Regions from separate parts of the Roseibium sp. SCP15 genome, predicted to be linked through region 1. Evidence: riboswitches for the same ligand, from Rfam matches in the RefSeq annotation. Region 1 holds a riboswitch; the other holds the start of a gene.

What was found. Region 1 has a riboswitch for thiamine pyrophosphate ahead of thiO (glycine oxidase ThiO). Riboswitches for the same ligand answer to the same signal wherever they lie in the genome.
Region 2: linked by a shared signal. The riboswitch ahead of ABLO27_RS21015 (ABC transporter permease) and the one ahead of thiO (glycine oxidase ThiO) in region 1 are both predicted to bind thiamine pyrophosphate.

Annotation. Positions count from the first base shown of each region.
Region 1 covers NZ_JBDZYI010000001.1:744,779-748,472, reverse strand. The annotation lists gene ABLO27_RS03430 (thiamine phosphate synthase) at 1-219, opposite strand, end outside; gene ABLO27_RS03425 (thiazole synthase) at 216-989, opposite strand; gene thiS (sulfur carrier protein ThiS) at 995-1,192, opposite strand; gene thiO (glycine oxidase ThiO) at 1,176-2,153, opposite strand; TPP riboswitch at 2,286-2,411, opposite strand; gene ABLO27_RS03410 (DNA topology modulation protein FlaR) at 2,473-2,997, opposite strand; gene ABLO27_RS03405 (pirin family protein) at 3,142-3,694, shown strand, end outside.
Region 2 covers NZ_JBDZYI010000004.1:241,145-244,838, forward strand. The annotation lists gene ABLO27_RS21010 (hypothetical protein) at 1-1,501, shown strand, start outside; TPP riboswitch at 1,578-1,684, shown strand; gene ABLO27_RS21015 (ABC transporter permease) at 1,832-2,587, shown strand; gene ABLO27_RS21020 (ABC transporter substrate-binding protein) at 2,610-3,551, shown strand; gene ABLO27_RS21025 (CHASE2 domain-containing protein) at 3,583-3,694, opposite strand, start outside.

The DNA of each region.
Region 1 (3,694 bases):
AAAGTCGCAGCCCTCATCAATGGCGAGCTGCCAGTAATCGTTGATGATCAATTGGCAACCGTGCTCTTGGCAGATTGTCTTTGATGCTGCGATTTCCTTACGGAGCAACGCTTCCGGTTTGTCCTTGATGCGCAATTGCACCAACTTGACGCCAAGTGGGATCAGCCGACCGATCCACTCGGAACTATCCACGATCAGATAAAACGGGTCGAGTTTCATTCAAATACTGCCATGCCAATTACGGGAGTTGAGGGAACGGCCATGTCACGCGGCTCCAGTGGCTGTGCTTCGAAGGCCTGATACCCCGCCTCGACCGCCTTTGAAAAAGCTTCCGCCATGGCAACAGGATCACCGGCCTTTGCGACGGCTGTATTCAAGAGAGCCGCATCAAATCCGAATTCCATGACCTGGGCAGCGTGAGACGGGCGACCAAGGCCTGCATCAACAACAAGCGGAATGCCTGGGAAATGAGCTCGATAGGCTCTAAGTGCATCCGGATTGACTGGCCCGCGTGCAGACCCGATCGGTGCACACCAGGGCATCAACACCTGGCATCCTGCTTCCAGCAGCCTTTCACCGACAACGATGTCATCCGTGGTGTAAGGAAAAACCTTGAAACCGTCTTCGCTTAGAATTCCTGCAGCCTCCACCAAACCAAATACATCCGGTTGCAAGCTGTCATGGTGGCCAATTACCTCCAGTTTGATCCAATCTGTTCCGAACAGCTCCCGTGCCATCTTTGCTGTGGTCACGGCCTCTTTTACAGAATGACACCCGGCAGTGTTGGGAAGCACGCGCACATTCAGCTCGCGGATCAGATCCCAGAACTTGCCGCCAGCACCGGTTCCCGCAGCTTCGCGGCGAAGGGAGACAGTCAGTATTTCAGCACCAGATCGCTTTGCGGCATCTGACAGGATCTTCGGAGACGGATATTGCGCTGTTCCCAGAAGCAAGCGGGAAGAAATCTCTTCGCCGTAAAATTCAAGCATGGCCCTCACCCTCCCTGCATGGGAGACAGGATCTCGATCCGATCCCCTTCAAGAAGCTCGCAGCCGGCACGCTCTTCAGCCGAAACTAGCTCGCTGTTGCGTGCAGTTGCGAGAAAATCGTGTTCGTAGGCCAGTTCATCCAGAAGCCCCGAGAGGGTCGAACTGGTCACCTCCTGCTCTTCGCCATTAATGATGAGTTTCAAGGGTTATCTCCTTGGAGGATTGGAACAGGGTTTCGGCTGCCTGCGCCGCAAAGTGTGGCGCCAGCAGGAAACCGTGCCGGTAGAAGCCATTCAGGCTCAGAACCCGGCCGTCAAAGCTGATGCGCGGCAGATTATCGGCATACGCCGGGCGAACGCCAACGCCTGTCTCAATGATCTTGGCTTCAGCGAAAGCAGGATGAAGGCTGTAGGCAGCGTTCAGCAGCTCCATGGTGGAGCGAACGCTGACCGGGCCGTCGTCGGCGCTCTCGATCATTGTCGCCCCGACCATGAAGTGATTATTTTCCCGGGGGACGACATAGACCGGGATGCGTGGATGGAGCATTCGAACCGGCCTGGACAACGTGACCTCGGGCGCGTGCAGGATCAGCATTTCTCCGCGTACCGCCCTGAGGTTCTTTTCCTTTGACGCCATCCCAATGCAGTTGGCGACAAAGTCCGCGTCCACACTTGGCTCTTCTGACCCGAATATTGTTCTGACGCCCAATCTGGAAACTGTTTCTTCAAGCTCGACCAGAGCCCTGCGTGGATCAAGGTGAGCTTCTTTCGGGAAGAACAGACCTTTGGAAAATCTCCTCTCAAGGTCAGGCTCAAGTGCGGTTATCCCACCCCCGTCCAGCCACTCATAGCCACCTGTTCGCCCTGCAAAGCGATTGAGTTCCGCGGTGTCACGAGGTGGGGCAACCACCAGCGTTCCGTGATGTGAAACCGTGCCAGGCAACGCATTCGCCCACCAGTCGACCGAGCTTTTTCCGTAAACGAGAACGTCTTCCTCGGCATTTTCACGCTCGCACCACGGCGCCAGCATGCCGCCTGCGAGCCAGGAAGCGCTGCCGGACAAGTTTTCCCCGACCTCAAACAAGGTGACTTCGGCACCCCGTTTGCGAAGTTCGAATGCCAGCGACAGGCCGGCAACTCCTGCCCCTCGGATCAGGACCCTCATATCCTCGCACCTGCGTCTGAGACACCTTGCACGACGTTTCACTCCAGCAAGACCGGCGAAGGGCCTTGCATTCTTGTACATCAGGCTGTCGGGGATGCGCTTGACGATATGCGCCGGCCAGTCGGTCCTCGCGCTTCATCAGGGCCACCATCCCTTCGCCAGCATGACCTGGATCAGGTTCTTCGGGTCCCTGCGCTGTGCGTATAACCGCACCCTGCAGCATCTCAGCCCCATGACGGGACACCCCGGGTGAGCCCTGTTTGTGCCGGTGGGATGCGCCTTCTGTCAAGGTATCTCAGCGTGTGTCCGGTCCCTGTGTTCAGGTTTCCGTCGTCAAGCCATCCAGAAAAGCACGTGTCTCCTTGAGACTGGAAAACTTCAGAACAGTCAAATGCGGCGGAGGAGCTGTGTAGATCCGCAGCAGCTTGGCACGTGCGCTGTGCCGGGTGCGCCAAATAAAATGAACGAACTCAACGGTTTGGCCGTTGAAACGCTCCGGACACCCTTCTGGTAGATCGGGTCGGTTCTGGCCGTAGTATTGAATTGAGCGTTTGAGAACTCGAAAAATCCGCAACCAGACCGGCACATCCAACCAGATGAAGGTGTCCGCCCGGTCAACCCTTTCAGCGTAAGTGCTCGAATGGCCACCTTCGAAGATCCAATCGCTCTTCATGTGAACCTGATGCGTAAGTGAATCCTTTTCCTGTCTCGGTCTTTCCACCCAACCCGGCAGCCAGTGAATGTGGTCCATGTTGTAGACAGGCAAGCCCGTCCGCTCACCAAGCTGGTGCGCAAGCGTGCTTTTGCCCGAGCCGGGGCCACCGACGATCATCACGCGTTTCATGAAACACCTTTTGGCGATTGAGGGCCCGCAGTTATACGCCCTTCTGATTGAAAGAAAAGATGGAAACAGACTGTTCAATGGACACTTACGAACCTGCGACCCTATCTATCCGGAAGACGCGCTTTTGACTGCAAGGAGAGGCAGATGAGCTGGCTGAACACCCCTGACCCTATCCCGGGCAATGCTGCAAGTTGCGATCCGATTGATACGATCATCGTTCCCCGGACATCGGACCTGGGCGGTTTCCATGTCCGCCGCGCTCTGCCGTCACCGCGACGGCGCATGATCGGCCCGTTCATCTTCTTCGATCAGATGGGACCAGCGGAGCTTCTTGTTGGTGGAGGTGTCGATGTTCGGCCACATCCTCACATCGGCCTCGCAACGGTGACTTATCTGTTTGAGGGCGAAATGTATCACCGGGACAGTCTTGGAACGGAAATCGCAATCTCGCCAGGTGCGCTGAACTGGATGAGCGCAGGCAAAGGTATTGTTCACTCGGAGCGGGAACGCCCGGAGCGCAAGCAGGAGGCACGGCAACTGTTTGGCCTGCAAAGCTGGGTTGCCTTGCCGAAGCATCTGGAAGAAGGCGATCCGACTTTCCAGCACTTTGGAACCGAACAGCAACCAGAGTTTGCGGATAAAGGCGCTTCAGTGAAGCTGATTGCCGGAGATCTTTACGGCCACAAAGCGCCGGTGA
Region 2 (3,694 bases), on a different contig from region 1:
AACACCGGCTCCGCATCCTTCTGAGACTGAGGCCACTGAAACCGAGCCAGAGGAACAGCCGGAAGAGCCTCAGGAAGAACCTGTCCAGGCTCAGGAAGCTGCTCCCGCCCAGGAAGAAGTCCCCGCAGAAGAGGAAAGTGTACCTTCACCGCTCAAGGAAACGCTTTCAGAGGCAGAAACCCTTGGAACAGCTGCGAATATGGCTGTTCAGAACGCAAAAGATGCGGTTGAACCGGCGTCCGACAGTGCTCCGGTGGATGATGCGCCGGCGCGGCAGGAGCCCGCCTTCGAGCCGCAGTCCGCCGATGACGATGGGATCTTCGAGCCTGCTCCGGTAACTGATACATCTACCAAGCCCGAAGCTGCTGCTGAATTCGCGACGCCCAAGGCTAGTGAAACGCCGATTGAAAAGCCTGCGCGGTCCAAACGTCAAAGGCCGAGCGCGTCTGATGCGCTGCGGGAAAAATCTTCTTCTAACAAAACGCTGCCGATTGCCATCGCTGCCGTGATTGCGCTTCTGGTTGTTGGTGGTGGGGCCTATTTCTTCTTGTCGTCAGACGATCAACAAGCCGTTGTTCAGCCGCAGACGCAATCGGAACCAGAAGAAACAGCAATAGCCTCGACAACTCCTCCGGCTGCAGATGAAACTCCGGCCGAAACGAGTGAGACGGCTGACGATCCAGCGAAAAACACCGATCGGCTGCTGGATGACGATGATCTGATTGCACCCGATGCACGCACAGTAACGACCACGACAATCAATCCGCAGGCTCAGCAGCCCGAGCCATCTCAGTCCGAGCCAACTCAGCCTTCGATTGTTTCAGGTGCCGACACTGGATCAGACGCCGCAACACCTGACGCAGGAGTTGAAGCGCCGTCGGCTGTGCCTGAAGGAAACCTTGCTGCGATCGCGCCGGAAGAAACGTCGCCAGGCACTCCGGCAGCTGATACCGACAGCAGTGTGCAGCGTTCCATCCTTTATGAGGAAGGTGAAGAAGCCGGGGGGGCTGGTACTGCTGCCCAGGGCGCCGTTGTCTGGAGCATCGAGGAAGAGACCAACCTCGACGGCAAATCGCAGGCCGTCCTGAATGCGTCGATCGAAATTCCTGAAAGAGACGTGAAGGTTGATATCCGTATCAAGCCGAACGACGACACGTCTCTGCCTGCAAGCCATCTTGTCGAAATCAAATACGAGTTTCCAGATAGCTTTGCCGCAGGTGACGTTGTGAATGTCCCCGGCCTTGTCATGAAGCCGACAGAGGAGGCGCGCGGAGACGCCCTGATCGGTGCTTCGGTCAAGGTCTCGCCGGGCTTCTTCTGGATCGCGCTTTCCAGTCTGCCGAACGAACAGGAACGCAATCTTGCGCTGCTGCGTGAGCGTGGCTGGATCGATATTCCTATGCTCTATGAAAACGGCAAGCGCGGAATTCTGACCCTTGAAAAGGGAAGTGCGGGTGCGGCCGCAGTCGAACAGGCGATTTCCGCCTGGCAGGCCGGCTAAGTCCAGATCTTCGCTTGTCGCAGGACAGTCCTGCAAAACTCAACTTGCCTTTTTCGTTCAGGCAAGGCATGTTCCGCCTCGGTCCGAGGGGTGTTCCGGTTTCCGGAGCTGAGATGGCGTTGAGCCGAACCCTTAGAACCTGATCCGGGTCATGCCGGCGAAGGGACGGAATCCTTAGCCAATTCCCGGATCTCCATTGTCATTTTCGGCACGTCCGAAGACGGGAGATCCTATGCTTGTTTGCCTTTTGCGGCAGCAGTTCCTGTATTTGCGGTACCTGTCTGCCCATCTGACTGCTCCCACAGCTCCGATTCAGAACGGAGTGATGTGGTGACGGCATTTCTTTCTATTTTGGGCAAGTTCCTGCTTGGCGCGATCTCGGTGCTCGGTGTCTGGGCACTGTTGGTCGCCGTATTGGAGCCGCCATCCTTCATGCTTCCGAGCCCTATCGTGGTCTTGCAAGCGTTTCCTGAGCATGCCGGGTTTCTCCTGCATCATGCCAGTATCACCGCGCTTGAGACCGTGCTGGGATTCGCTCTTGGTGTTTTGAGCGGCGCATTGCTTGCGATCTCCATCTGGCTGTTTCCTCTTGCGGGGCGCTTGGTGATGCCAACCATCCTTGTCACTCAGGCTCTGCCGGTTTTCGCCATTGCGCCGATTCTGGTGCTGTGGATGGGTTTCGGAATGTCTTCCAAGATCGTCATGGCGATCCTGGTGATCTTCTTCACGGTGACCTCCACCGTCTATGACGGCCTGCGACGCCTTGATACCGGTCTGGCGGACCTTGCCCGCCTTTATCGGGTGCCGCGTTATCGCGAGTTGCTTCTGTTCCGGCTGCCGGCGGCCTTGCCCGCATTTGCTTCCGGCCTCCGCGTCGCCGCTGTTTTCGCGCCCATCGGGGCGGTGGTCGGCGAGTGGGCGGGAGCGAAAGGCGGGCTTGCCTTCATCATGCTTCAAGCCAATGCCCGCGGGAACGCCGACCTGCTTTTTGCAGCGGTCATTCTGCTGGCCCTGATGGTGCTGGCGATGCGTTACGCCGTCGAATACTTCACCCGAATTCTTGTTCCCTGGCAGGTCGAAGACTGACCGCCGAACTCTGGAGGATTGAATGAAAAAGACACTCCTGTCCCTGACTGTTGCCGCAGGCCTGCTGGCCAGTGCACCGGCTCAGGCTGCGGAAAAACTGACGGTTCTGTTGGACTGGTTCACCAACCCTGATCATGCTCCCGTCATCACGGCACAGACCATGGGCTTTTTCGAAGCTGAGGGACTGGAAGTTGAACTGATTGAACCTGCCGATCCTGCAATGCCTCCCAAGCTCGTGGCCGCCGGTCAGGGTGATATCGCGATTTCCTATCAACCGACGCTTCACGCCCATATCGAAGAAGGGCTGCCGGTCACGCGGATCGGTACCCTGGTGGAAACGCCGCTCAATTCGCTCATCGTGTTGAAAGACGGACCGATCAAGGAGTTGAAAGATCTCAAGGGCAAGACGGTCGGATTTTCCGTCTCCGGCTTTGAAGATGCGATGCTTGGACAGATGCTGCGCTCGGTCGGTCTGACCATGGATGATGTGGAACTGATCAACGTCAACTTCGCGCTCTCGCCTTCTCTGATGTCCGGTCAGGTGGATGCGGTGATCGGTGCCTATCGCAACTTCGAACTGACCCAGATCGAAATTGAAGGCAAGGAAGGCAAGGCGTTCTACCCGGAAGAAAACGGCGTGCCGATTTTCGATGAGCTTATTTACGTCGTGAACAAGGACAAGGCCGAAGATCCACGGTTCGTGAAATTCATGGCTGCCATAGAAGCTGCAACCATTTTCCTGACCAATCATCCGGAAGAGGCCTGGAATGCCTTTATCGAAGCCTATCCGAACCTGAATGACGAACTGAACAAACGGGCATGGGCTGACACGCTGCCACGCTTTGCAAAGCGGCCTTCAGCTCTCGACACAGGACGCTATCAGCGTTTTGCGGAGTTTATGGCCGAGGCGGGTTTGATCAGCAAAGTTGTTCCTGTCGACACTTACGCCGTCGAAATTCGCTGATACGTTGATTTGTGGGAGAGAAGCAGCGCCGTCATTGTGCGGCGCTGTTTGCATTTTGAGCGGCTTTCAAATCGAACAGGATATCCTCAAAACGCCCGTAGAAATCCATCAGGGATGGCGCGAGAATCTGTGCGGTTTCAAGC